DNA from 3 places in the Chitinophaga varians genome. Region 1 is predicted to be linked to each of the others. Evidence: riboswitches for the same ligand, from Rfam matches in the RefSeq annotation. Region 1 holds a riboswitch; each other region holds the start of a gene.

Evidence for each region. A riboswitch is a leader RNA that binds a small molecule or an ion and turns the genes downstream of it on or off. The one in region 1 is predicted to bind cobalamin.
Region 2: linked by a shared signal. The riboswitch ahead of metE (5-methyltetrahydropteroyltriglutamate--homocysteine S-methyltransferase) and the one ahead of HGH92_RS00310 (TonB-dependent receptor) in region 1 are both predicted to bind cobalamin.
Region 3: linked by a shared signal. The riboswitch ahead of HGH92_RS03975 (DUF5074 domain-containing protein) and the one ahead of HGH92_RS00310 (TonB-dependent receptor) in region 1 are both predicted to bind cobalamin.

Annotation. Positions count from the first base shown of each region.
Region 1 covers NZ_JABAIA010000001.1:73,365-83,187, reverse strand. The annotation lists gene HGH92_RS00340 (lantibiotic dehydratase) at 1-682, opposite strand, end outside; gene HGH92_RS00335 (class I lanthipeptide) at 956-1,111, shown strand; gene HGH92_RS00330 (hypothetical protein) at 1,130-1,303, shown strand; gene HGH92_RS00325 (hypothetical protein) at 1,335-1,493, shown strand; gene HGH92_RS00320 (lanthionine synthetase C family protein) at 1,626-2,846, shown strand; gene HGH92_RS00315 (response regulator) at 2,975-3,607, shown strand; cobalamin riboswitch at 3,625-3,829, shown strand; gene HGH92_RS00310 (TonB-dependent receptor) at 3,953-5,968, shown strand; gene HGH92_RS00305 (YncE family protein) at 5,972-7,123, shown strand; gene HGH92_RS00300 (PKD domain-containing protein) at 7,144-8,313, shown strand; gene HGH92_RS00295 (FG-GAP-like repeat-containing protein) at 8,390-9,823, opposite strand, start outside.
Region 2 covers NZ_JABAIA010000002.1:1,321,087-1,330,909, reverse strand. The annotation lists gene HGH92_RS19970 (AAA family ATPase) at 1-1,099, opposite strand, end outside; gene HGH92_RS19965 (WG repeat-containing protein) at 1,427-3,283, opposite strand; gene HGH92_RS19960 (BrxA/BrxB family bacilliredoxin) at 3,599-4,024, opposite strand; cobalamin riboswitch at 4,245-4,427, shown strand; gene metE (5-methyltetrahydropteroyltriglutamate--homocysteine S-methyltransferase) at 4,592-6,916, shown strand; gene HGH92_RS19950 (VOC family protein) at 7,120-7,506, shown strand; gene HGH92_RS19945 (TonB-dependent receptor) at 7,646-9,823, shown strand, end outside.
Region 3 covers NZ_JABAIA010000001.1:974,548-984,370, reverse strand. The annotation lists gene HGH92_RS03990 (alpha/beta fold hydrolase) at 1-538, shown strand, start outside; gene HGH92_RS03985 (hypothetical protein) at 709-1,899, shown strand; gene HGH92_RS03980 (S41 family peptidase) at 1,942-3,459, opposite strand; gene HGH92_RS03975 (DUF5074 domain-containing protein) at 3,579-4,853, opposite strand; cobalamin riboswitch at 5,048-5,255, opposite strand; gene HGH92_RS03970 (hypothetical protein) at 5,357-6,373, shown strand; gene HGH92_RS03965 (SRPBCC family protein) at 6,384-6,830, opposite strand; gene HGH92_RS03960 (hypothetical protein) at 6,942-7,517, shown strand; gene dxs (1-deoxy-D-xylulose-5-phosphate synthase) at 7,574-9,487, opposite strand; gene HGH92_RS03950 (PLP-dependent aminotransferase family protein) at 9,567-9,823, shown strand, end outside.

The DNA.
Region 1 (9,823 bases):
GTTCACTGACCAGCAGCTGGCTTTGCAGCAGCTCTTCCGTAAAATCGTCGGCGTCCGCTTCGGTGATACCGGCTGCTTCATCAACGAGGCTGTTGCGTATATCCTTCAGCGTAGCGCCCTGGGCGGCCCTGTGCAGTACTGCGTCGAGGTAGTCGCTGGCATTAACAGCAGTCAGGAAATAGTGACGGAATTTATTGGTGAGCTGGTAGGCCGCATAACGGTAACGGCTACCTGATTTATATAAAGAGTTGTTGGGATAGAAGAGAAGCTGTTCCCTGACTTCGGGGATGGCGGTAAAGGCTTTGACCAGTTCTGCCACATAGTTCATGTCGAGCCGGCTTTGTTTAATATGTTGCCGGTAATGATGAAGCCGTATGCCAGATTGTTCGCTTACTGCACCTGTAGCGCAGCCGGCAAACAGCCCATAGGGTGTGCAGCGGCTGCTCATGCGCAGGAAGTAACGATAGAGCGCATATAATAATTTATCATCCTCGTGTCCCTGTTCCCATTTCTCCAGTTCCTGGAACAGCTCCGGTGAGGCGATGTAGATAGCTTCGCGGAAAAAAGGTATTTGCAGTAGTTGCCGGATATGTTGGGCCAGATGTGGGTGGGCCAGATTGCTGGTGGTGTCTACCGGTAACAGCGGTGTTCTGACAACGTAAAAATTTTCAGCCTTGATCATGGTTTTCGGTACGCGCTTAGGCCACTGAAGGTAACAGAAACAGGTACGTAAGGCTATCCCGTAAAACCGGTAAATTTCATGTTTAAACAAATAAAATTTTAAAAATCACGTTTTTCCGTGAGCTATGGTTTCATGGTTTCTGCTTACATTTATCAGTATCCTGTAATCCGTAGAAAACCTGATTTAATCACCCTCAAAGTAGAGACTCTGTCCAAAATCCGTTATCTGTTTATCAATCACTCTTCTTTTATTTAAACCTATAAAAATTGTTTTATGAGAAAAACATTTGAAAAAAAGCTGGCGCTCAACAAGATTAAAGTAGCAAAACTGAATGCTTCCCAAGCGGGTAATAACGATATCAAAGCGCCTACTTACACAGGATGCAGCCTGATGGCCAAATGTACTCCTCCGTCAACTAAAAGTTGTTAATCACTAAATAGATAGCAGATGAAAAAACAAGCTGAAAAAAAGCTTAGCCTGGGTAAGATCAAAGTATCTGACCTGAGCCGGAACATGCAGACCAACGAAGCCGATAACCGCTCTGCTGCCTGCGTTTCCCACCCGCTCTCCTGTCTGAGCCAGGGTGCGCCTGTATGCAGTGTTGATTCCTGCCGGTTCTAAACAAAAACATTTGTATTTAAAAACGATACTAATGAAAAAGCAAACTGAAAAAAAACTCAGCTTAGGCAAGATCAGGGTATCTGACCTTAGCAAAAACGTGCAGACTGCCGGTGCAGAAAACCTGGCTGGCTCCCGCAAGTGCATAAGCACCGGTGCGCCGATCTGCAGTGTAGACTCCTGCTTGTATTAAACGGAATTCACGGATTACAGTTGCCCCGGGTTAAAGCCCGGGGCTATTATGTTTTAGGGTATGCATACAATCGCTGTTCACAACATTCTCAGCCCGGAGCTATAGGCCCGGGAACATTATATCTCAGGAACGATGGATTACATGGATTACAAAGACGACATGACTGCCGTGCTGGAAAATATCAGCAGGGAACTGGATGACTTTACTGCCAACGACAACAATGCCGGGCTTTTGGGAGGATATACCGGCTGTGCTTTATTTTATGCCTATTATTATCAGCATACCTCCCGCGATGAGCATCTGGAAAAGGCTTTGTTTGTTGTACAAAAAAGTATAGAGGCTTTATCGGAACTGCCGCTGAACGGATCTTTCTGTGGTGGCGTGGCCGGTGTGGCCTGGTGTATTCAGCATCTGGCACAGATGGGATATATAGAAGACGATGAGGTGGAGGATGCTTTCGGGGAAATAGACCTGATGGTAGCTGCTTTTATGGAAGAATCTTTGTCCGCTGGCAAAAACGATTTTCTACACGAAGGCGTGGGTACGGCATTGTATTTTCTGGAGCGGCCGGCTGCGGTGGCCACGCCGGTGCTGGAACGCCTGGTGGATTATCTCGAGCAATCGGCGCACCGGTTCCCGACAGGCATCACCTGGAAAGACGTTTTCTCTTCACAGAGTGAACAGTACCAGCACCGCGATCTGTACAACCTGGGCCTCGCCCATGGAGTGCCCGCTATTATCGCTATACTCGGACGGCTATACGAAAAAGGCATTGCCCGTGAGAAAGTGCGCCGTTTGATGGAAGGAAGCATCAGCTGGCTGATGTCCCACAAAAAAAGCCATGGTGGGGGAGGGGAATCACTCTACCCGGTATTGGCAGATGCCTCCGGTGAAGCGGTGGGCGATAAACACAGCCGCCTTGGGTGGTGTTATGGTGACCTCGGCATTGCTGTTGCTCTATTGGGGGCCGGAAAACGCCTGCAACGGGCAGATTACAACGAAGCTGCGCTGACCATCCTGCATGATATCGCCCGGCATCGGGATACCCGGAACGGCGCCGTGCATGATGCCTGCATCTGTCACGGCAGCGCGGGCATTGCACATATACTGCAACAGGCCGCTATCGCCACCGGAGATCCCGTCCTGGAAAAAGCCGCTGAAAAGTGGTTGCAAACAACACTCAGTATGAACACCTGGAAGGATGGGCCTGCCGGGTATAAGTTTTATCATCATCCCGATTACCATAACAGTTACAACGTACTCGAAGGTATTGCCGGCGTGGGATTGTCTGTATTAGGCTTTCTCCAGCCGGACATAACACCCGGATGGAATAACAGCCTGCTGATCCCGTAAACTTTTCATGATAGCTTTCTTTTTCTTTTTTTTATATATTACGGGTAGTAAATGAAATCTAAACAGAACGGTTCTCCCGGGAGATGCCATGCCTAAGCATGCCAACGTTACAGCAAATATGAAAAACCATGATCAGATTATATTTTGTGGATGATCATCCATTGATATTAGAGGGACTTCGCGCTTTACTCAGTTATGAAAAGGATATAGAACTGACAGGGGAAACAAGAACAGGGGAGTCTTGCCTCAATTTCCTGCTGCACCACCAGACAGACGTGGTATTACTCGACACCATGCTGCCCGACATTGCCGGGGCGGAATTATGCCACCTGATCAAAAAGAACCATCCTGATACGATGGTGCTCGGACTGAGCTATCATAAAGACGGCCGCGGCATCCAGGATATGATGGACAGCGGCGCGAGCGGCTGCCTGATGAAAAATGCCGATAAAGAGGAGCTGCTAAAAGCCATTCACGATGTCTATAGCGGTCATACCTACCTCTCCGCCGTACTGGCCGCCGAACTGGAAACCACTGCCGGCGCTGCCCGTACCCGGGAACTACATATCACCAAAAGGGAAAAAGAAGTGCTGTGGCTCATCGCCAACGGGCATACGAACCATGAAATAGCGGAAAAACTGTTTATCAGCAGCGATACGGTAGACAGCCATCGCCGCAACCTGCTGGGCAAACTGAAGGCCCGCAATACCGCTATGCTCATTAAATGCGCGATCGACCATAAGCTCCTGACAACTTTTTGAAGAAATAAATTAAAGCACTACCTTCGCACCGCAATGGTTTACCCCCCTCCATTGCGGTGTGGGGTAATTAAAAGGGAACACCGGTGTAAATCCGGGACAGTCCCGCTGCTGTAAGTCTCCATAAACGCCCGGGCAACCATCCGGCCACTGTTGAACATTCAATGGGAAGGCCGCCCGGAGCAGAGATAAGTCAGAATACCTGCCATGCATCAGTTTTTTTAAGCCTTCGTGGAATGAGGCTTGGAAATGAGTCATGATGCAGGACTGATACCCTGCTGTTATCCACCTTGATTTTATTTCCTGTTACGAAGGCCGTTGGATGAATTATCAAAACGGTGAATTAACATGCGTATCCCATTACTGAGGACCACCTTGTACATGGTGCTCGCAGGATGCCCTGTTGTGTCCCTGATGGCGCAACAGCAAACTGACAGCACCCGGACCAAAGACCTGCGGGAAATATCTGTCATTGCCCCCAGGGGCGGTAAAGAAATCGCCCCCGGGCAACAACTGAAAGGGGCGGAGCTGCAAAGACTGAACTCCCAGTCTGTCGCGGATGCGCTGCGCTTTTTTTCGGGTATCCAGATAAAAGACTACGGTGGCATCGGCGGCCTGAAAACAGTGGACATACGCAGCATGGGCACCAACCACACCGGCGTGTTCTATGACGGCATCGAACTGGGCAACGCACAAAACGGCGTGGTGGACCTGGGCAAATTCTCCCTGGACAACATGGAGGAAATAGCGCTCTACAACGGACAGAAAAGCAGCATCTTCCAACCGGCAAAAGACTATGGCTCCTCAGGGTCCATCTATCTCACCACCCTTAAGCCCCGTTTCGAAGAAGGCGAAAGAAGACACCTGAGAGGAACGTTTAAGACCGGCTCCTTTGGCCTCGTCAACCCTTCCGTGCTATGGCAGGAGAAAATCAGCAGCCGCGTATCGGCCACTTTCAGCGGTGAGTGGACCAACGCCAACGGCCAGTATAAATTCCGCTACCGGAAAACCGACAAACAAAACCCTGCCGCGGGATATGATACCACGGCCATCCGTAAAAACGGCGATATCAACGCTTTCCGCCTCGAAGGCAGCCTGCACGGCGTCATGAACGGCGGTGAATGGAACTCCAAAATCTACTTTTACGATTCAGAACGCGGCCTGCCCGGCTATATGGCCAACAACCTGTTTGTACATGTGGACCGCCAATGGGACCGGAACTTCTTTGCACAGTCATCCTGGCGCAAAGACATCTCGCCCAGGTACAGCCTGATGTTCAACGGTAAATACGCCTACGACTATACGCATTACCTGGCCCCGGATACTGCCTACTTTGCGGAGAACCGCTACTATCAGCAGGAAGTATACCTGTCGGTCGCCAATCAGTTTGCCGTGACCAACTGGTGGAACGTAGGACTGTCAGGGGATTTTCAATGGAACAAACTGGACGCGGACCTGAAAGGCTTCTCCTATCCGCAGCGCTTCACCACCCTGGTGGCATTGGCCACGTCCGTTAACTTCCAGCGTTTCAGCGCGCAGGCCAGTCTGCTGAACACCAACATGAACGAACAGGTAAAACGCAATGCAGCCTCGCCTTTCCGGCAGGAGCTGACACCGGCGGTTTTTGTATCGTGGCAGCCGGTAGCGAAAATACCCGTCACCTGGAGGAGCTTCTACAAGCGCATTTTCAGAATGCCCACATTTAATGATCTCTATTACACGGAAATAGGCAACTCCAACCTGAAACCGGAATTCACCACACAATACAATACAGGCCTTACCTGGAACCAGTCCTTCCACGGAAGCATATTGCAGGAACTGGGCATAGAAGCGGACGCCTACTACAATGAAGTGACCGACAAAATCGTGGCGGTGCCCGGCTCCAGCCAGTTCCGCTGGACCATGATGAACCTCGGCTTTGTGAAGATCAAAGGCGTGGACGTTAAGGCAAAAGCAGCATGGCAGTTGCTGCATGACCTGCAAGTGACTACCAGGGCCACTTATACCTTCCAGGAAGCGCGTGATTATACTGATAAGTCAGACTCGTTCTACGGAGATCAGATAGCCTACGTTCCCCGGCACAGCGGTTCGCTGATCATAGGCGGCCTGTACAAGGCCTGGGACCTGAACTACAGCTTTATCTACACCGGCGAACGGTACAATGCGAAAGCCAATATACCGGCCAACTACACGCTGCCCTGGTATACCAGCGACCTCGCGCTGGCGTATACACGTACTGTCAATAAAACCCGCTTCCGGCTTACCGCACAGGTGAATAACCTGATGAACCAATACTATGACGTGGTGATCAACTACCCGATGCCGGGAAGAAACTACAAATTTATTCTCTCTGTAAATATTTAAAAGATGATTAAACAACTACGTTTTATCAGAATAGTTGTAGTAATGACCATGCTGGCCATGGCCGGTTGCCGTAACGGCGACTATATCGTGCCTCCGGTAGTAACACCTGTGGACACACCGGTAACGCACGCCACCTACAAAGGGTTTTATCTTCTCAACGAAGGAAACATGGGCAGCAACAAATGTACCCTCGATTTCTACGACTTCACGACGGGAACGTACAATAAAAACATCTACGCCACTGTGAACCCTAACGTGGTGAAAGAACTGGGCGATGTAGGCAACGATATCAAAATATACGGCAGTAAGTTGTACGCTGTCATCAACGTGTCCAACAAGGTAGAGGTGCTGGAAGCTGCTACTGCAAAGCGTATAAAGCAGGTAGACCTGCTTAACTGCCGTTACATGGCGTTTGCTAACGGGAAAGCCTATATCAGTTCATATGCAGGCCCCGTAGTAATAGACCCGCGTTCGCCGCTGGGTATTGTGGCCGAAGTGGATACCGCCACCCTGGAAATTACCCGCAAGGTGGAAGTCGGCTACCAGCCTGAGGAAATGGCCGTGATAGGCAACAAGCTGTATGTGGCCAATTCCGGTGGCTACCGTCCGCCGGACTATGACAGCACCATATCCGTGATAGATCTGGCCACATTTAAAGAGATTAAAAAAATCCATGTGGATATTAACCTGCACCGGCTGAAAGCTGACAGCGATGGTGATTTGTATGTGACCAGCAGAGGAGACTACTATAACCGGCCCTCTGCGCTGTATGTGGTGGACACCAAAACCGACGAGGTAAAAAAGCGTATCGCCATTGCGGCCAGCAATCTTTGCATCGCGGGGGATACCGCTTACCTGTATGGCTCCGAGTACAGCTATAATACCGCTTCCTGGAAAATCAACTATGCCATGGTGAATGTGAAAACGGAAACATTGCTGCCGGGCAATTTTATTACTGACGGCACAGAGAAGAACATCAAAATGCCTTATGGCATCATGGTAGATCCTGAAACCCGGGATATTTATGTAACTGATGCCCGTGATTATGTGTCTCCCGGCACATTGTATTGTTTCGATAAAACAGGTAAAAAGCGATGGTCAGTGATTACCGGTGATATCCCTGCACACTTTGTCTTCCTTCCTAAAAAACTATAAAACTATAAAACTCAACCATTATGAAATACAAACTTTTACCTGTCACCCTACTGGCGGTACTCCTGGCCGGAAGCTGTTCCAAATCTGACGATACGCCTTCCACGAAGCCGGACGTGTCTGTCAACGTTCCGCCGGGCGGCGTAACGACCGCCAACATGAAACTGGTGCGTGTATCCGCCACCGTAAAGAATGAAAGCGCCTCCACTTCCTTCCTGTGGAAACTGGGCAATGACACGATCGCTACCACAAAAGAGCTGGTGTATGCCTTCCCCAAAGAAGGCGATTACACCCTCACTTTCGTTGCCAAAAACAGCGTTGGTGAACAAAGTGTAAACGTTCCCGTTAAGGTGACTGCCGGCAAGTATGTGAATGGAGTTGCCCGTGTGTTCGACTACTTCCCGGCGCCCGGCCAGTTTGTGCATGACCTGCCGAAATGGGAGGCCGGTGACGACCAGGCGAAGATGACGGCTAAGGCAGAAGAGTCGCTGAAGAACGGTACCATGATCCACCTTGGTGGCTTCGGCGGTTATGTGGTAATGGGATTTGACCATACTATTGTGAATGTTCCGGACTCTTTCAGTTTTACCGTGCTGGGCAATGCTTTTGCCAACTGGTCTGAAGCGGGTATCATCGAAGTGGCTTATGATGCCAATGGCAACGGTTTGCCGGATGATCCCTGGTATGAAATCGCCGGTTCTGAATACAAGAGCCCTAAAACCATCCACAACTATAGCATCACTTATTTCAAACCGGATGAGAATAAAACGAAGACCCCTAATAAGGACTACGCTTATCTCACTGATACCACTTATATCCGCTGGAAAGACAACCAGGGCAAATCCGGTTATCTCTCCCGTAACCAGTTCCACGCGCAGCCTTATTACCCGCAGTGGAAAGGTGACAGTATAACGTTTACGGGCACACGCCTTACTGATGAAGGTGTGAAAGACCAGTCCGGAAAAGGCAGCTTCTATGTAAGCATGGCGTTCCCTTTCGGTTATGCAGACAACTGGGCCAACAGTAATCCGGACGCACGGATCAAAATCAGCTGGGCGGTGGACAAGAATGGCAATACTGTTCGGCTGCCGGGCGTGGACTTTATCCGGGTGTATACCGGTGTGCGTGCAGAAGGTGGCTGGCTCGGTGAAATTTCCACTGAGGTCACCGGTGTGACGGACCTTAATTTGTAATCGACTTTTCCGATACATAAAAAGGGCGTCTCAAATATTTTTGAGACGCCCTTCTGTTTAGAATATGGTTGAATTACTACCATAGTTTCCATTTCACTACGTCGGTATCCATGAACCAGCCTCCGTTAGCAGAGGTTGTCCGGTACCGCCCGGTGCCGTAAGCGGTAAGCAGCGAACCGTCTGGCAGCTGTACGGTGGACGTAGACTGACAGGAACGGAAGAAATAGTTGGGGTTGGTTAAAGGGAGATTGCCTTTCCATCTTGAAATAACATATCTTTTATCAATATTCCAGGTTGCTCCATTGTCTGTACTTACGACAGCTTCGATGCCATAATAAGGATAACCATCAGGCGAGTTACAGAAATTATCATCTGTTCCGCACCGTGCGCCACCAACGCGGACCGCATACGTCATCAGTAAAGTGTGCTGATCGTTCAACAATATGACTGAGGCATGGTGCCTGCCATACGAAAACAGTACCTGAGGATTGGACCAGGTAGCCCCCTGGTCTTTTGAAATTGAAACAGCCAACCCACTATAGTTATCGTAGTTTACCTGGTGATCGTTATAATTAAACTGTGACGGGTCCGTATCTTTCCTTAACGCAGCTACCCAGTCGCCATTGCCGGCAACCACGAGGCTGACTTCATTATAGCCTTTCCAGTTAGTGACAGCCCTGGGTATGCTCCAGGTAGCACCCTGGTCGGTGGAAGACCGGATAAAGGGCTGTGAAAAATAATTAACATTCTGCCCAAAAGGGAGATTGTTCTGACTATATCCGGTTTCGGTTATTTGCTGCGTGCCGCCACTGTTGGTTACCAATACCGGGTTCCAGGCATAGATGGACGTGGTTGATGTCGGAGGAGTACCGGTGGAGGCCCAGGAGACACCGTAATTAGTGCTTTTATAGAACAGGTGGTTAAAATCTTCTTCAAAAGAATATAATACCCCATTACCAGCATAGGTCAAACCTATCGGCTTGCCTATCGGGAACTGTGACCTGCCGCTCCAGCTTGCACCCTGGTCTGTACTGGACACCAGCACCCGCTGACTGCTGTTAACACCGTTGGGCACAGCAGGGAAGGAGAGCAGTTGCATTAATAGTTTATTTTGCTCCGGCATGTATACGAGGTAAGGTTGCTGGATGTCATCATTGTTCCACGCATTACCACCGAGATGCTGCAACTCCGCGGGTTTAATGGCAGTAGAATCGACTTTCCATACCGCATGGTTGTAGGACCATAAGGTGGCCTGGCCGGTGGTATCTTTTACAGCCAGCAGGTCATATCGTCTATCACCGGAGAAATCAGTGCCGTTGAACTCTCCCAGGCAAAAGGTGTGGCCGGAGTAATCACCCTGCCCTTCCATCATGGCGGCGGCAACTCCGAAGCTACTGCCAGTGCTGTTCCACATTACGGCGCGACCATATTGTGGTGTAACGGCCACCAGGTCGCTCCGGCCATCGCCGGTCATATCGGCCGCCATAAAATTATAGCCGGTGTAGTTGCC
Region 2 (9,823 bases), on a different contig from region 1:
TTCCGAACAGGCGGGTAGCCGTACCGCTGTCACCGGAGGAGCCTATGCCTGAAAAAGCCTTTTCTATCTCATCGATCCACAGCACACAGGGCGCCATTGATTCTGCCGTTTGAATGACCGTGCGCATGTTACGCTCACTGCTGCCGACGAGGCCGCTGAATACTGCGCCCATGTCCAGTCTCAGCAGGGGCACGTTCCAGGAGGTGCTGACGGTTTTTGCCGTTAAACTTTTACCACAGCCAGGCAAACCGGTGATCAGGACACCGCGGGGCGCCGGGATATTATATTTCCGGGCTTGCTCAGACCAGCTGTCAGCGCGTTTTTCCAGCCACTTCTTCAGGTTCTCCAATCCGCCGATGTCTCCCATCTTCAGTTTGGGCATACTGAATTCCAGAAGGCCGTTGCGGTGAATGATCTGCTTCTTTTCTTCCGCGATGGTGCTGATATCATGCACATCCAATATTCCGTCATTCACCATGGACAAGGCAAAGGCATTTTCCGCTTCATTGAGGGTAAGTCCGCAGGCCGCCTCACATAGGCGGGCCACTGCATTGTTGGCATTCAGGTCGAAACGCAGGCGTTGGTTCTGTCTGTTCTGCTCCACCAGGTTGAGCAATACCTGCTGGATCTCGTCTGCCGTTGGGAGCGCGAACTCTTTGATCAGTATCTCTTTCTGCAGCGCATCAGGAATAAATTTATCATGACCGGTGATGATGACCGTCTTCAGCCAGTCGCCTTCTTTAATGCGCCAAACCAGGTCTTTTAACTTACGGATAATATTCTGCTCACAGTTGGGACTGGCCAGTTGTGCGTACATGTCTTTCAGAATGAGCACGCCGTCTTCCTCCAGTTCATCTGCAAACTCCAACGCCCGCATGGGTGTTTTCACATCCCCTTTTTCAGGCCTGTTGTTTTTGACATAACCATCCACGACGGTCCATTCCCATACCGGTCTGGGTTTACTAAACAGGGCGGTGTCCTGTAACATTGTTTTTACGGTGTCAACAAATCGCTTCTCTTCCCAGGTAACAACATAGATGATAGGAAAGCGCGCTTTAATCAGGGCCGCAAGTTCTTTCGTAAAATCAGTAGCAGGCATATCGGTTTAATTAGTTACTACAAACAATCCACAGACAAGGATATTTTGTTATCACCCTTATAGCGTCGAAAATATCCGGGTAAATATATATCATTTTCGCCCAATTACTATACCAGGGGGATTTCCAGCCGTCCTTGGCTGGTTTTGGCCGTATATTCATACAGGTGGTAACGGCGCCGGATATATGTCAGTTAAAAATTATTTTACCGAACGTTGCGCCAGACCATCCCGGCTCTGAAAGGCGTGACAAATGCTGCATGTACCTGTTCATAAAAAAACGGGTTACAGCAACTGTAACCCGTTTTCCTGTTATGGTAAAATATATTATTACATCTGCTTGCCCCACGCATCGAATTTTTTTCCCTGCATGGTGTATATCCTCGATGTTCCTTCTCCGTCGGTATCATTGTCAGAGGAAGGTGCGAACGGCACTACCACAGCACCGGAAGTATTGATCAGCGCCACTTCTTCCACATCATTGTTCGTACGGATGACCTGCGAAAGGCCCAGGTTGAAGTCTGTGGCCATTTTGTATTCAAACGGAATGGCCACCTTGCCCTGTGGGTCCAGGAAGCCGTATTTACCATCCGCATTGGTCACCATAGCGAGACCCTCACTAAATGGCCGCATGTTGTAATAACCTTTCAGATTAATCACTTTAACGCCCTGTGGATTGATAAAGTAGCTGTTGCCCCCTTTGTCAGTTACCAGCAACAACCCGTTGGTGAACACACCGGAGGTCACATACGGGCCGGCCACAGCTTTGCCGGTTTGATCGTAGATAGTGGTAACGCCAGCCAGCGGGCCGTCTTCTTCTGATTTATTGGCGAATATCAGCTTAGTGGCAGGATCAATGGTGATGTCCACAAACTCCATCGGCAGCACCATTTGCCCGGCGGCGTTCATCACACCAAATATCCTGTCGTTGATCCTGTTGGGAGAGGCTTTCACGAGGTCAGCCGACAGGGTTTCCACATGTTCTTTAATGGGCACCAGCTGTTTGGCGGCTGTGTCCAGCCGGTAATACTGATACGCGGGCGCTTTGCCGTTGGCAAAGAACCAGGGCGTGATCTGGCGCAGCTCTTCATAGTTGTACGGAATAGCTATTTTGCCTGTGGCGGCGGATATAAATCCAAATTTATCGCTGCCGGCCTCTGCTACCATCATCAAGCCGGTATGGTTAGGCTCCAGGTTGCGCAAGACCAGGGTTTTCTTTCCTTCTTTGGTGCCGTCCTGGATATGTACTTTGATCCTGGCAACGTTCCCTTTGAAGTAGGCGTCCACGTAGCCTTTGTCCACATCGTCAAAAGGTGTTTCAGACGGCATCTTGTCCAGGATGTCTTTCTGCAGGGCGGCTATGTCTTTATAGGCGCCTTTCTCCAGGTTCTTCAACAGCCCTTCCACGACCTTCCTGTAGTCTTTCAGCATGCCTGCGATGTTCTCACCGCCTTCCGGCGCTCTGAGATAGCTGGTGCGGTCCAGCTGTTTACCATCTTTATTAAATGCTTCTATTTCGAGGTAACCTTTATAGGCTTCCTTTTCCAGAGAAACACGGACAAAGTTGTCCTGAATGCGCTCCAGTTTCACAGGCGTACCTTTAAAGTCGCCCTTGTCATGTTTATCATCCAGCTGAATAACAGCGGTTTTCACCGGATAGCTGTAGGTGGCCTCTGCCAGAACGCTATCGATCGTTTTCAGGGAATTTACCCGGTGAGACTCACTCAGGTCGAGCTTCTCAGATTGTTTGCTTCCGTCGTGGAAGTATATTTCCTTCGTAATAAAAACAGGTGTCTCAGTTGCGCTTCTCCTCATAGAAGGGCCGTCCGGTTCCAGCTGGCTGTAGCCGTTGCTATACTTCTGGTTGAAGCCTGCGTCGCTGAGGGCGAGCTGATAGGCCGCTTCCATCCGGGCCGGATCGGTGATAGAAAAAGGCGAGCCTTCCTTTTCGTCTTCCGGCTTAAAGTGCTGCGGTTTATCTTCGTTCTTGAAATTGCCCATGAATTTGATGAAAGCGCCTACTTTCTCATTTTCCTCTTCCAGCTGTGCTTTCGCTTCTGCCAGGCTTTTGCCGTCTAATTGTTTTACAAAGTCTGCTACAAACTGTGACGGCTGGTGACTTTTACAGGCCTGCACCGCCAGCATAACTGCTACGCATGTACTAAATCGGTTGGTGGTTCTCCTCATTGATCGTTATTAATAATTAAATATTGGGGGAATTGGATATAACAAACCCTTACGGGGGCGAAAAATAGTAAAAAAATGCTAACTGCCAAAAAAGCAACCACTTAGGCTTTTCCGGATTATGTACCGGAATGCACTAACATTATGCCGTCGCCGGTATCACTTCTTACCCCAGGCTCCTCTCCATTGAAGACGACCGTACCCGCCAATGCATGCAATAGCTGCTGCTGCTGATCAAAACAGTTTTATCGCCCTTTATCTGCATAAAAAAGCCGGGGGACACCCGGCCTTTATTTACGCTGTAATTTATACTGCCATTTATACGGCAAGATATTCCTCCAGAACACTCTTCACATCATTGGCAACATCGTTCACCTCTCTGCTCTCAATTCTGAATTTCGGCAGGAAATAAATCAACTCCTTGTCCTTGAACAGCGCGATAGATGGTGATGAAGGAGGAATGTCCGGTATGTAACTACGGAAACGCGCAGTCGCTTCCATGTCCTGACCGGCAAAGACCGTCACTATACGGTCCGGCTTTTTAATACTGTTGTCTTCCATGATTTTCCTGATAGCAGGGCGGGCTACACCGGCAGCACAACCGCAGATGCTGTTGATGATCACCATTGTTGTTCCATCCTGGGCCATCGCTTTGTCTACATCCGCCGGCGTAAGCATTTCCTTTACGCCCAGGTCGGTCAGCTCATCTTTAAATGGCTTAATTAATAAAGGGGAATAAGGCATGATAATGTATTTGAGGGTTAGAAATGGGTAATCATATCACATTCTATAACACCACAACGTTTCAAAATGTTACCGGCAGATACAGCTTTTTTCTGACAGAGGCAGCTTTAAAAACCATTTAATACATTGAAAACCAGCAACAAAAAGCACCTTACAAAAACCGTTTGGCTTTTATCTGGCGAATTGTATACTTTCGCAGGCACAATCAGTTCTTACTTTATTTCTTATCAGCCGGAGAGGTTTTACTTCACGTAAATTAATAGGGAATTGTGTGTAAATCACAAGCTGTCCCGCAACTGTAAGTAACTTAAAGGTTTTGCCACAATGATGTCCACTGCCGCAAGGTGGGAAGGACGGCAAAATGTTACAAGCCAGGAGACCTGCCTAACCGGATTTGACAATGCTTTCGCGGATTGAAGTAATGTCGGATGATTTTCTCTGTGTACCTATGGGCATCCTGTGCCCTGCAGGGAGATCGTTTATGCTTCTCCGTCATTCCCCTTCCGCGAAACATCGTGAAATTCAGCAAAGAACTTTTAATTGATTTCATCATTTTAAAAGTTTCAGATGCGCACACACAATCTTGGCTACCCGAGGATAGGCAGCCGGCGTGAACTCAAAAAATCCTGCGAAGCTTACTGGGCAGGCAAACAGACACTGTCTGAATTATTAGCCACAGGGCAAGGCATTCGCCAAAAGAACTGGCAGCTTCAACAGGATGCCGGTATTGACCTCGTCCCATGCAACGACTTTTCCTTTTATGACCAGGTGCTGGACATGAGCCTGATGCTGGGCGCTATTCCAACGCGTTACATCCCCCTGATCACCGAGCGGCAATTGTCCGCCACCGACCTGATGTTTGCCATGGCAAGGGGTTATCAGCAGGACGGTTACGACATCACTGCCATGGAGATGACCAAATGGTTTGATACCAACTACCACTACATCGTCCCGGAATTCACGGCAGCACAGCAATTTGCACTCTTCTCTGAAAAAGCCATCGATGAGTTTAAAGAGGCCAGGCAGCAGCAGATCAATGCCAAACCGGTATTGCTTGGTCCTGTTTCATACCTGTTACTGGGCAAGGAAAAAGAACAACACTTCTCCCGTATTGAACTGATAGACCGCTTGCTGCCAGTGTATCTGCAGATCATCGGTAAACTGTATGATGCCGGCGCACGGACCATCCAGCTGGACGAGCCTTGCCTTTCCCTCAATCTGGCAGAAAAAGAAAGACAGGTGTTCAGCAGTGCCTATCACAACATAAAAGCGGCTTTCCCCGACCTGCATATCATATTGGCAAGCTATTTTGAATGTTATGGTGATAATCTTCCTACAGTCCTTCAACTGCCTGTTGACATCCTGCACCTTGATCTGGTGAGATGTCCGAGCCAACTGGGGGATATCCTTGCGTCCCCGTTACTGTCCGATACGATGCAACTGTCACTGGGACTGGTAGACGGAAGGAATATCTGGATCAATGACTACCGTCATTCCCTGTCACAGATATCGCAAGCCAGCAGTAAGCTCGGGGCCGGCAGGATATGGATCGCCCCTTCCTGTTCCCTGCTGCACTCCCCTTGTGACCTCAGCCTGGAGAGCCAGGAAAATACCCTGACGCCAGAAATCAAACAGTGGCTGGCCTTCGCCAAACAGAAAATCGAGGAAGTGGTAACATTACGGCAGTTGGCCTCCGCATCACCGGCAGCAGCCGCAACAGCCGGGCTGGAAGCAAATATCAGGGCTATAGAAAGCAGGAAAACATCTCCCCTGGTCCACGACCACAACGTAAAACAACGCACCGCTAAAATAACAGATGCCGATGCCCGCCGGCAGCACATCTTTGCAGAACGCAGGATACAGCAGCGGGCCGCGTTAAAACTGCCGCTGTTTCCCACTACCACCATCGGCTCTTTCCCACAGACCAAAGAAATACGCACCTGGCGCGCCGCACTCAAAAAACAGGAAATCACCCCGGAGCAGTACGATGCCCTGCTGAAAACAGAGACAGAGAAAGCTATCCGCTGGCAGGAAGAAATTGGCATCGATGTGCTGGTACATGGTGAATTTGAGCGTAACGATATGGTGGAATACTTCGGAGAACAGCTGTCAGGCTTCGTTTTCACAGAGAACGGCTGGGTGCAGAGTTATGGCTCCCGCTGTGTGAAACCACCGATCATCTATGGTGACGTACACCGCGAAACACCCATGACCGTGTACTGGTCCAGCTACGCCCAGTCGCTGACCCACAAACTGGTGAAAGGCATGCTGACCGGCCCGGTGACCATTCTTCAATGGAGTTTTGTCCGTAATGACCAGCCCCGCAGTGAAACCTGCACGCAGATTGCCTTAGCGATCAGGGATGAGGTGACAGACCTGGAAAAAGCCGGCATCAGGGTGATACAGATCGATGAACCGGCCATCCGCGAAGGACTGCCGTTAAGAAAAGAAAACTGGCAGGAGTATCTCCAGTGGGCCGTGCGCGCGTTTCGTATAGCCGCCAGCGGTGTAAAAGATGAAACACAGGTGCACACGCATATGTGTTATTCAGAGTTCAATGATATCATTCAACATATTGCCGATATGGATGCCGACGTGATCACCATCGAGTGTTCCCGTTCGCAGATGGAGCTGCTGGACGCATTCGCCGCCTTCCGCTATCCAAACGAGATCGGGCCCGGCGTATATGACATCCACTCTCCGCGGGTGCCTGCGGTAGATGAAATGACCGCGCTCATGGAAAAAGCCAGGGCTGTTATCCCGGCAGACCAGCTGTGGGTAAACCCCGACTGCGGCCTGAAGACACGTCACTGGGACGAAACACGGAAAGCGCTGATTGCCATGGTGGCCACGGCGCACGAGCTGCGCAAAACAGTAACAGCAGCAGTGTAACTTATGTTTTCATTTACTACCAGTTAACAACAAAGGACCGCTTTAGAGTGGTCCTTTTGTTTTGCGCTACACCGGACTCAGCATTCATGCAACCAGTCGGAAACAACCCGAAAAAGGTCGCAAAACACCACCCTTACGGATAAACTGATGGGCTATCTTTGAAGCTCGTTCAACAAAAAACATTTACCTTAAATCCATTAGTTATGAAACCAAAAAAAATCTGGGCCAATTTCGGCGTTCAGGATTTAGACCGGACCACAGCCTTCTATAAAGAACTTGGCTTTAAACACAATGGCGCATCAGATCAACTGACCAGCTTCTTCTTCGGCGATGACAATTTTGTGATCCATTTCTTTTTGAAGGATGTACTGGAACCTGCCATGAAGGGACCTATCATTGACACCAAAGCAGGGAATGAAATTATATTCACCATTTCCGCTGGTAGCAGAGACGAGGTAGACAGCTGGGAAAAAGAAATACGGCAGGCCGGCGGCACCATCGTCTCCCCGCCGGAAGCATTTGGACAGGGTTACTACGGTTTCGTGTTTGCCGACCCAGATGGTCATAAATTCAATGTGTTCCTTATGTAGGCAGCTATGCAACAGTGTTTCTCCCGGATTCTTTACCCGGGAGAAACAGGATTAATTTCCTGATCGCGTAAATTATTTTTCCTGATCCGACATCAACCGGCGGCCGGCAGTTCCCATTTTTGTGAAAAATTACAAAAGTATGGAACGCCGCTATGGCATTATATCTACGATAGTCACACAAGTATTGCTGCTATTATTTGTATTGCATGCATCTGCCCATGATCCGGAAACAGAAAAGACAGGCGGAATACGCGGTAAAGTACTCACTTCCGACGCACGCCCCGCAGCGGAAGTAATGATCGTGCTGGCAGAAGCCAATATCACCACCACTACCCAGACAGACGGTTCTTTTGCATTCCGCCACGTAACACCCGGCAACTATCACCTGCTGGTATCCGTGGCCGGTTACAGCACCATTACCAGGGAGGTGACGGTAGAACAAGGCAAGACCGCTACTGTTTCCCTTACGCTGGAAGCCTCCAGCAAGGCTTTGCAGGAGGTAGTCGTTACCGGCAGTCACCATAAACTATCCCGTAGCAACACCTATGATGTCGCTAAAATACCGCTTAAAAATATAGAGAACCCGCAGGTATATACCACAATCACGAAGGACCTGTTACAACAACAACAGGTATTTTCCGTAGATGATGCCATGCAAAACGCCACCGGCGTTACCAAGATGTGGGACGCCACCGGCCGCGGCGGCGATGGCGGCGGCTATTACAGCATGCGTGGTTTTGTAGTACAGAGCCAGCTGCGCAACGGTATAGCCGGCAACGTTACCTCCCGCATTGACGCCTCCAACCTGGAAAGGATTGAAGTCATCAAAGGGCCTTCGGCCACCCTGTTTGGCAGCACGCTGACCAGCTACGGCGGATTGATCAACCGCGTCACTAAAAAGCCGTATGATCATTTTGGCGGCGAAGTGGGCTTTGCGGCAGGCAGCTTCGGCTTCAACCGCTTCAGCGCCGATATCAACACACCCCTCGATAAAAACCGGGACGTGCTGATGCGCGTAAACGCCGCCTATAACTACGAAGGCTCCTTCCAGGACTACGGCTTCAGCAGAAACGTGGCCATAGCCCCCAGCCTTAGTTACCGTGTGAATGACCGCCTCTCCTTCAACTTCGACGCCGAATATATGGCCGGCCAGAACACCGGCCTCAGTGCGTTCTTTTTTTCTTCCGGACAACCCATCGCCAAACTGGGCACCAACCGGGCCGACGAGCTGAACATCGACTACAAACGCGCCTATGCGATGAATGACCTGTACCAGACATCCCGCAACACCAATTTATTCGGACAGATGACTTACCGCCTCTCTTCACAATGGAGCATGCAAACAAATGTTACGTCTACCAGCAGCTATTCTGACGGGCCTTCGCCCTATTTTTACCTGCTCACAGACGCAGAAGTGAAGAACGACCCCAACGCCACAGGCAACGGTTACATCTCCCGTAACGACCAGTTTACCAACAACAGCCACGATAACGTGATAGAAATACAACACAACTTCAACGGCGACTTTAACATCGGCAGCCTGAGAAACCGTTTCGTGGGCGGGATTGACTTTTTCCATCATAACTCCAACCAGTTCTTCGGCGGCAATACCTACGATACCATCTATGCAAAAGGCGATATCCCCACCTACCGGGATTTCAACCGCAGGAACCTGGACAAAGTATACGACACCAAAGGACTGGCGTTCACTTTCCCTTCACATTATATCGTGAACACTTACAGCGCCTACGTTTCCGACGTGCTGAACATTACCGACAACCTGCTGGTACAAGCCGGCCTGCGGATAGATTACTTCGACAACAAAGGAAATTACAACGACGTCAGTGGAAAATACGAGAACGGCTATACGCAAACGGCACTGTCTCCTAAGTTTGGTATCGTATATCAACCGGTAAAAGACAAGGTATCTCTCTTTGCCAACTATCAGAACGGGTTCACCAATAAGCCCACTTCCAACCCTTCCGGCAAACCTTTCAAACCGGAGCAGGCCAACCAGCTGGAAGGCGGCGTGAAGGTATCACTGCTCAACGATATGATCACCGGTACCATCAGCTATTATGATATCCAGGTGAAAGACATTATCCGCCCGAGCAATGTCCCCAACGTATCTATCCAGGACGGGACACAGTACAGCAAAGGCGTGGAAGTGGAAATCATTGCACATCCCGCACGCGGACTGGACGTGGTGGCAGGTTATGCCTATAATGACGCCAAATACGAAAAGACGGAGAAAAACCTGGAGGGACTGCGTCCGGCAACCGCCGGCTCCCCTACTGTGGCCAACCTGTGGGTGAGC
Region 3 (9,823 bases), 900 kb from region 1:
TTTAGGATTGCCTGCTCCTGTATTGGTCGGGCATTCGATGGGCGGCATGACGGCGGCTGTGGTGGCTGGCCGTAAACCCAATCTGCTTCGCGGCGTAATTTTAGCTGATCCCACATTTCTAAGCCCGCAGGTACAACGTGAAGTGCGCGACAGTGATGTGGCCGATCAACACCGTAAGGTACTTGCCTTGTCGCTGGAAGAATTAATTGCGGATGCCCGGAGAAGACATCCTCACCGGTCAGCGGAAACGCTGGAACTGTTTGCCCGTGCCCGCCTTCAAACCAGCATGGCGGCATTTGACGTGCTGACGCCGCCCAACCCTGATTACAAGCAGCTGGTAAGCAGGATCGATATCCCCGCCCTTCTTTTGTTTGGTGACAGAGGAGTGGTATCTGCTACTGTTGCAGAAGCATTGCAGCGCGTTAACTCCGGGCTACAGGTGGCACAGTTGGAAAACGCCGGTCATAGCCTGCATATGGACCAACCGGATCGATTTGTTGTGATTGTCAAAACATTTTTGGACCAATTGATGTATTGATAAAGTCATGTGGCGATCGGTGTAGTAGATAACAGATCTTGTATACCGATTCATAGTTATGTTTTTGGGATTATTTCCCATTTTTAAAGTAAATGATTGATGATCAGGAGTAAGCATACTTATGGCCTGTAGTTTGTAGTGCTACATATTATCTTTAAAAAATATAATCAATGAAGCAATTTTTCGTTTTGATTGTCTGTGCAATATTTGGATGCCTTAATATAGCAGTTGCCCAAAGCAGATTGAGCAGGTCGGCACAAATACCCATTGTTGCCTGGTATGGGATACCCCCTGATGAAACCTCAGTGGAACGTTATCAGGAATTAAGGGCATCTGGGGCCAATTATACTTACATGTATTATCGAAGTTTGGAGAGTGCTGAAAAAGCATTAGATGCTGCCGCGAAAACGGATGTGAAATTGATGGTTCGGTGTGCTGAGCTTCAAAGTGCTACCGAGGCTACGGTAAGAAGATTCATGAATCATCCGGGGCTCGCAGGATATTATATTTTTGATGAACCTTCCACGAGGGATTTCCCGATGGTCGCCGAATTGGTGAGGAAAGTACGTAGTATTGATCCAAAGCACTTTGCCTACGTGAATTTATTGCCCAATTATGCAACGAAGCAGCAGTTGGGTATCGACAGCTATCGGGAATATGTGAGAGCATTTATCAGGGAAGTGCCTGTGCAGTGGTTGTCATTTGACCATTATCCCATTCTGGATACTGGCGTCCGCGATATTTGGTACGAGAACCTGGAAATTTTTTCCGCTGAAGCAAGGAATGCCGGCAAGGCGTTCTGGGCATTTGCACTGACAGTAGCACATGGACCCTATCCGATACCCACCTTGTCTCAATTGAGATTACAGGTCTTCAGTAATTTGGCATATGGGGCACAGGGTATTCAGTATTTTACTTACTGTACGCCCTATGAAGAGGGTATGAATTTTCGCAATGGTCCAATTACAAGAGACTTGAAGCGAAGTGATGTTTATTACAATATGCAAGCCGTTAACCGGGAAATAAAAGACTTATCAGGTGTTTTTCTTGGTGCCAAAGTAGTATCAGTGGCACATACAGGAGCCTCAATTCCCCAAGGAACCGTGCCGTTGAAATCATTGCCTGCGCCTATTAAACAGCTTGCTACAAAAGGAACGGGAGCCGTAGTGTCTGTATTAAAGAATGGTAAGACCAACTATCTGGTGATTGTTAACCGGGATTTTAGACAACCAATGGATTTAACGATACGCTGTGGTCCCGGCGTAAAACAGGTACGTAAGAATGGAACGCTGGTAAATGTAGGCACTAACATCAAAACTGTTAATGTAAGTCCGGGGGATATTGCCATTTATATGTTTTGATAAAACTGATTCTTTCTGTCTAACCGTTCAATGGAATGGCGTCTAAAGGGATATCAGGCCTATTGCCGCTTTTATGTCAGGGTCATTATGCGTAACAACATCTGCCGGTGTAAGGTGTATTATCTTGTCTGGTAATATTCCCTGTCCTTTCACCGGGTGTTTTAGCACAGACACGAGTCTTAGTAGTGGAAAATCGACTTGTATGCCGGTATTCGGTAGTGTCAGGTGTTGGATGGTGCCACCGCTGCAGCCCTCTGATCCGCCTCCTGTCTCGCGGCCAATGAATACGGCTTTGCGGCAGTATTGTTTAATCGCCGCCGCTGTATGAGCGCCGGATGAAAACGTGGCGCCGTCTGTCAGTACAAACAGGTTGCCCGTATAATGATCAGTTGGCGCAAGACGGGTGCTGCCCATCAAGTCGCCAAATACAGGCCGAAACCCGACAAGGTAATGCCCGTCTGTTTTTATGTCCCGCGGCTTAAAGCTTTGAGTGAAACTATTGGATATTTCAGGGTTGAAGTAACGTTCGAATGCTGTTTTCGTTGGGTCAGGCACTCTGGACCAGACATCTCCCACCATTTGGAAAGGTGCATCTGCGAGATAGGTCAGTAATTTAGCGGCCACCCTTATATCCCCTCCGGTATTGTGTCTCAGATCAATTATCAGGTTGTTGATACCTTTTTCATGTATCTCACGGAAAGCTTTCTGATAGATGGCGGTGTCTTCATATTGATAAGTATGGACTTCAAAACAGGCCAGGGAGGCGCCAGGTAAATAGCGCAATGGCAGGTATTCAGTTGCCCCGGATACCGCCCACCCATTGTAACTGTCAATTTCTTTCACCGGTTCTGCCTGTGGTATTTTGGAAGAAACCGTATCAACTGTTACGGCTTTCTCACTACCATCTTTCGTACGAATACGGATACGGTAGGGAGGCGCCCACCGGTAGCATTTATTACAGGCATCTTCAAACCCATCGTATTCGCTTAAAAACAGTTCCTTAAAAGTATGGTTGTTGCCATCCATAGCATATAAATCACTGCCGTGGCGAATGATGTCCGCCACAGGTACATCGTTCACGGACAACAGCTCATCGCCGGTATGGAGTGCCTCTACCTGGTGATAGGTAACCCAGGCTTTGTCGTCTTGCACTAAAACCTTGAATGGCAGATGGAATGTTTTATCTCCGGTGTATGGCTTGTAGTTAGCTGAATGTTTGATCTGGGTATGCCCGCATTTTAAAGCACTGACCAAAGGGGAGATTCTGGTAATAAATTCGTCTTCAGACACCGGCTGCCGAAGGGTGCCGGCAATACTGTGATACAGTTTGGCCACGCTGTCTGCCGGGGTATACAGGCCATAAGCCGGATGGATATCTTTGAAAGCCGTGAATAAGACCGACAGGTCCGCCTGCATGCTGTTTTCGGACAACAGCAGCCCGGTGCTATCATTGCCGGGCGTTTTGTCGTGTCCGTTTTGATGGTTGCAGCTTGTCAATACAACAAAAAACAGGGTGATACAAAGGATCACCTGTAGCGGAACTTTCGTTGTTGTTTTCATAATTGTCGGGTATCCTATATTCAGAGGGTAAGATACCTTATAAAGATATCAAGTATTTGTATAATAAAAAGAGGTCGTCTTAATATTAAGACAACCTCCTCTTTCAGTATCCGGTGTATTTAGTTAAAGGATTCGGTGAAGAATATACCAGCAGGAAATTTCGTGTGGTCTTTATAGTTAGCGCTTAAAATATCTTTATTGTTAAAGTTGAACACGCTGATATTATTAGTCAGGTAGTCTCTGCCATAAGCCTTCATGGTGTTCAGGTATACTTCTCCTGTGACCGGATGTACAGCGATATTGTTGTATACGATGTTGGCATTCTGAACGACTGTCTTTGCATCTGCCATAAATTCAGTTGCGCCCATGCTGAAAACGTGGCGGTATATTTTGGTACCGGCGCCGCTGAAATAAAGCGTGTCCCCCTTAGCCGTGATGCCCGGCGTAGCCCCAAAACCTGCGCTCACGCTGCCTGTGATGATATCATTGGCTTTTATCAGGGAGTAGTCCCTGAAATTGATTTTGGAAATTTTAGCAGGTGATCCGGTGGTGGATACCCAGATATTACCGTCACTGGCTCTTACCACACCGCTTACAGACCCTTTCATATCCAAAGCATAGGTGAGCGTGTCCTTATTCGGTTCCACGACATATACTTTAGAGCCGGCGGCGGCAAATATTTTATTGTTGGAAACGGCCAGGGTCAGCTTGGCGGCAGACCGGGAGCCTTTGATAAAGGTGAGGGCTTTGGTGATCGGATTAAATCTGTATAAGCCATTGTTATCACGGATGATGACATTTTCCTCGTTTAACACTGCCACATGCGTAGGCCAGCTTAATGCGGCCAGTTCATCGTTGTAGGCGGCTACCTTTTTAAGCGTTTCCGCATTGGCCACAACGAGCAGGCCGTCGTTGCTAAAAGCGTCGCCTACCGCGTTCTTTTTACCGTTTTGGGAAATGATGTATATTTTGTTGTTGCTGATGAAGAGGTCTTGTGCCACGTTTCCCAGTTGGGTGCCATTGGCCTTAAAGTAAGCACTGTCCGTTATTACGCCTTTGGGACTGATGAATATCAGTGATCCGTTCTCCGTGGTCATGTTGCCCTCATTTAAAATAAAGGTGCCGTATTTGTATTTTCCATATACGGTAACACTTGTCTGGGAGGAGACCTTTTTATTATTGGTGGAAGCGGTGACAGCGATAATATGTTCACCCATGTCCGTTGATACAAATTTAAAAATGGAGTCGGTAGCGGTGGTGCCCTTGCCGTTGACGGTCCAGTTGAAGGTGCTGCCCTGTGGCGCCTTTGCTTTAAACACCAGGGTGTCTTCCTGTGCTACACCGTTTTGAGAAAGCACATTGATGATGGCTACTTCTCCGGTCCCAACCGGCATAGGCTCAGTAGAATCTTTTTTTGAACAGGATACCAATGCGACGGCGACGAACGCCCCAAATGCGAAAACGCTTTTTTTCATAAAATGCTAGTACTAAATGACTGGTTTGATAGCCTATCAGATGACATGCGAAAACAATAAGACGCCGAAATAATTTCAGTGCAAGTTGCATTCAAAGCCCTATCCTCGAAGCTTTAAAAATTATCTGCATTGGCAGGTCTCCTGGCTTGTTCTCACTTCGGACGGCCTTCCCGTTTTTATTCACTAAAAACAGTGGCGAGTAGATGTCCGGGTGTTGTTGCAGAACTTACAGTAGCGGGTCTGCTCAGGATTTACACCTGATTCCCTATTAATTTTAACATCGTGAAACCTATGTTAAAAACCAATTGCGGCGCGAAAGTACAATAAATTATTGAAAAAGAAAGAGGTGCCGTTTGTGTGAACGACTAAAAAAGAATACTTTAGCCAGCTGAATACCAGTTTCTTCAAAAAAGAAAAGAAAGATGATTAACCCAACCACAAACGTATACAGAAAACAACTGATCGAAGGCTTTTCCATTCCCGCGGTTATCCGTAATGGCAGTTATTTTTTTGTTGATATTGATGTTTATGCAGATGGCAGAGTAGACTGCTGGAACTTTGAAGATCTCGCACATTTTAAGGAAGATGTCAGAAGAGGTTGGGTAGTGTTGAATATCCCGGACAATGAAGCTATCTCTATTCATGGACTGGGCAGCTGGACCATCACCAATGGTTCCTGGTTGTTTGATGCGGAAAGTTTTATTGACTATGTGTTGCAGCTGATCAGGATACTCAACCCAACACTGGAAAATATCTACCAATACAGGCAAAAAGTTGTTAATGGTATTAAGATAGGAGAGAGCGCAAACGGAACTGTTTACAAAGAACAAAAAAGAACGGCCAATGATTTTTTTCCTGAAAAAATAGGCGGGGAAAGCATACACCTGTTTTATAAAGTGAGCGAGGAATACCACCTGGTTAAAGTGATCATTTTCCCCGACCTTACCATTCATCTGTCCCGTCTGGAAAAAACGGTATACACCACCCTGGAAGAATTCGAGGAATTAATAACCAAAGGAATAATTTTGTCGGAAGTTCCGGTACATGCTAAAGTCAACATACATGGCCTTGGAAGCTTTACAGTCCAAAAGGAGCAGTATGCCACCGATATCCGGGAGAAATTACTGGAAGTCCGGGACATTATCAGGGAGTTAAAGGGAGAGCCTTCTTCCATCGAAGTTTGCAGAACGGCGTATCAGCAATACCTGGACAATCCAACACTCGAAAATAAGGAGCAGCTGAAGAGCAGTTACGAAGCCGTGCCCGATCATCAGAAAATGTATGTCGGAGATATGGACACCAAAGATGTTGCTGTGAGAATGATCATCTATGGAGAGCAGGAAATTGAAAACTGGTCACATTACCGGGTCGCGAAAGCGAGGGGAGAGAAGTTGCCCGTTATCAATCTTCCTGCACCCAAAGATGAAAGCGATGAATAAGCATTTATTTTTAGTTCCAGTTGTCAACTTTGACATCAACAGGAAAGGGGGCGCCTTTCCCTGTTTCTACCAGTGATTTCAGGCTCATCAGGAATATGGCCCACTTCGTGCTGCAATGGTGCATGAACTCTACCGGCTCTTTCCAGTTCAGATGCTTAAACAGCAGGATGATGTAATCGCCTTCCTGTTTCAGTTCAAAACTGATGGTGGTGCCGATCCATTCCTGCGGGCCATCCAGTACTTCCCATTCCACTTGTGTGGGGGCTTGTAGTTTTTTGACTTTTATATCGAATCCATCATTGCCAAACCGGAATTCGATGATATTGCCCACCTGGTCACCTTCTCCTTTGGTGTCGGTGGTCCACCAGCCGGCAAGTCCGTCCCTTGTTGTAAGTGTGCGGTAAACGTTATCGGGCGAAGCCGTTTTAACGCCCACACGGTGTAAGATGTTCGCCATAGGAAATGTTTTTTTCAAAAGTAGTTTTTTGCGTGAAACTTGGCGGAGGGTGATATGGACAATTTTTAGCGGTGATTTGGACGTTGGAAGGAGATGGGAAATATTAAATATATGATGAAACATAAAGCAATTGTCTTTTTTGTATTTAGCTTAATAGTACTTTCTTGCACAGAAAGGAAATTACGCACCCCTAAAGCGTATCAAAATACCATAAAGCTCGACGCAGATGGTTACGCAAAGCATAAAGGCGTGTTAACGCATCAGATGAGGGAATTGATAACCAGACATGAACAGTCCTTTCACAGTGCCGAATATTATGATTCGACAGCACTACAAATTGATACTATACTGTATAGTAAAGACTATCAAAAGGTAATATTGTTTGTTCTTACGAAAAATCCAGTCAACAGACAGCTTAAGCCTGATAAGAATTATGATTGGTACTATGATGCATTTTGTTATCTGGGGGTACGGCAAGAAGATGGATTCAAATTAAAGTGGATGGACCCGTTCAGTATAATAAATTTCTATGATGGGGAAGCGGCTTCAGAACTTATTAAGGACACGTATTTTACTGAGTTCGCTACACTTAAAGAGGTAAATGGTGAATATAAATACAAATATAACCTTGATGATATGCGGTTTTGGGATGATCCGATTTGGGGAAAGTATTTTGAGAACAACTGATCGTATTATGTATGTCTTATAACAAAAAGCCAGCGTTTACGCTGACTTTGACTTTTTTAATGAATTTGAAAATCAGCTTCCGGCTTCTTTACCCTTCCCGCCACTTCTCTCACCGCCTGAACAATCCCTTTTTTATCATACCCGTACAATTCATGCAGCTGCTGCTGCGTGCCTTGTGTGGCAAATGTGTCCGGCAGTCCCAATCGCTTTAATGTAACGTGATAACCCTGCTCCACCATAAACTCCATCACTGCACTTCCTGCACCTCCCTGTATACAACCATCTTCTACGGTGATCACCGTTGAAAACCTGCTGAACACTTCATGTAGTAATGTCTCGTCCAGTGGCTTAAAGAAGCGAAGATCATAATGTGCTACGTCTAAATGATATGCTTCCAGCTCCTTGCAGGCTGCTGTCACGTATTGTCCCACGGGGCCAAGGGAAAGAATGGCGATATCCCTGCCGGAACGTATTTTACGTCCTTTGCCTATGGCCAGCTTTCTGAAACCGGCAGTTGGAGGCAGGGGCGCTGTCGTCCCTTTAGGGTAACGGACCGCAAACGGCCCGTGGCTTTCACCGGCCTGGGCGGTGAAGAGCAGGTCCCTGAAGTCTTCCGCGTCCATCGGGGAGGCACCGATGATACCGGGCACACATCTTAAAAAAGCGATGTCAAATGCGCCGTGGTGCGTTGGCCCATCCTGACCTGTCACACCGGCCCGGTCAATACAGAAGACGACATTCAGCTTCTGCAGGGCCACGTCGTGGATCACCTGGTCATAGGCGCGTTGTAAGAAAGTGGAGTAGATGGTGCAGTAGGGGAGCAAGCCATCGGCGGCCAGACCGGCAGCAAAAGTTACGGCATGCTGTTCGGTGATGCCTACGTCAAATACGCGTTCCGGCATTTGTTTTTTCATATTGGTGAGCGCGCTTCCGGATAACATCGCGGGTGTTATTGCTATAATTTTCGGATTGCTGTTGGCCAGTGTTATTAACGTATCGCCGAATACCTGCTGAAAAGTGGTGGTGGTGTCTGCATCTAATGTGGCGCCGGTGGCCCTGTCGAATTTTTTGGGCGCATGCCATTTGGCATGGTCGGTCATGGCCGGTGCAAAGCCCTGGCCTTTGGTGGTGACGCAATGCAATAATTTCGGCCCCGGGATGGGCTTCAGTTTCTCCAGTACATGGACCAGCTTCGGCAGGTCATGCCCGTCAACCGGACCGAAATACCGGATGTTCAGCGCTTCGAAGAGATTACTGTAGCGCAGGAGCCCTCCTTTTACGGCTTTCTGAAGTTTCCTGGCCACTTCCACGGGCCAGTTGGCTGGCTGCCCGGGATGTGTTAACAACTTCCTGATGTGCGACTTTAACGCATTGTAATGTTTGCCGGTGGTCAGCTCGGTGAGATAGTTTTGTAGCGCGCCGGTATTGGCGTCGATCGACATATTGTTATCGTTCAGTATCACCAGCATATTAGGCTGTTCATAACCTGCGTTGTTCAGGGCTTCAAAGGCCATGCCTGCTGTCATCGCGCCGTCACCGATCACGGCGATGTGTTGACGGGTGTGATCGCCCCGGTATTTGGCGGCACAGGCCATGCCCAGTATAGCTGAAATGGAAGTGGAAGAATGACCGGTGCCGAAGGCGTCGTATATGCTCTCGTCCCTGCTAGGGAAACCGCTGATGCCCTCCAGCAGCCTGTTGGAATGAAATCGGCTTTTTCTTCCGGTCAGCAGTTTATGCGGATATGCCTGATGGCCAACATCCCAGACCAGTTTGTCTTCCGGAGTGTTGAATACATAATGCAGCGCTACTGTCAGCTCCACTACACCGAGACTGGAACTGAAATGACCTCCGTTCGAGGCAACGTGATCTATCAGGAAAGACCTTATCTCCCCGCAAAGGTGTTGCAGGGAGGTAACGGGCAGGCGCCGTAAATCATCGGGGGTGTCAATATTATAGTGTTCGGGCATTCGACGTTCTTTCCGTCAAATTTAAATCGCTTACTTTTACGGTACAGATACAGATTGTGTATAAATTACCAGTACAGATATGAAGGTGTATAAATTCGAAGCCTTTACCAACGTCATCGAAAAAAACATACGCGAGGGAATTTTCAAGCCCGGGCATAAACTACCTTCTGTCCGCGATCTGAAAGAGCAGTACCAGACAAGCATCAGCACGATACAGCAGGGCTATGAATACCTGGTGGCCTGTGGACTGGTGGAGAGCGTGCCTAAATCGGGTTACTATGTCAGCAACAGACCTGACTTGTCAGACCAGCAGGTGAAGGCCAGACACAGGCCAGT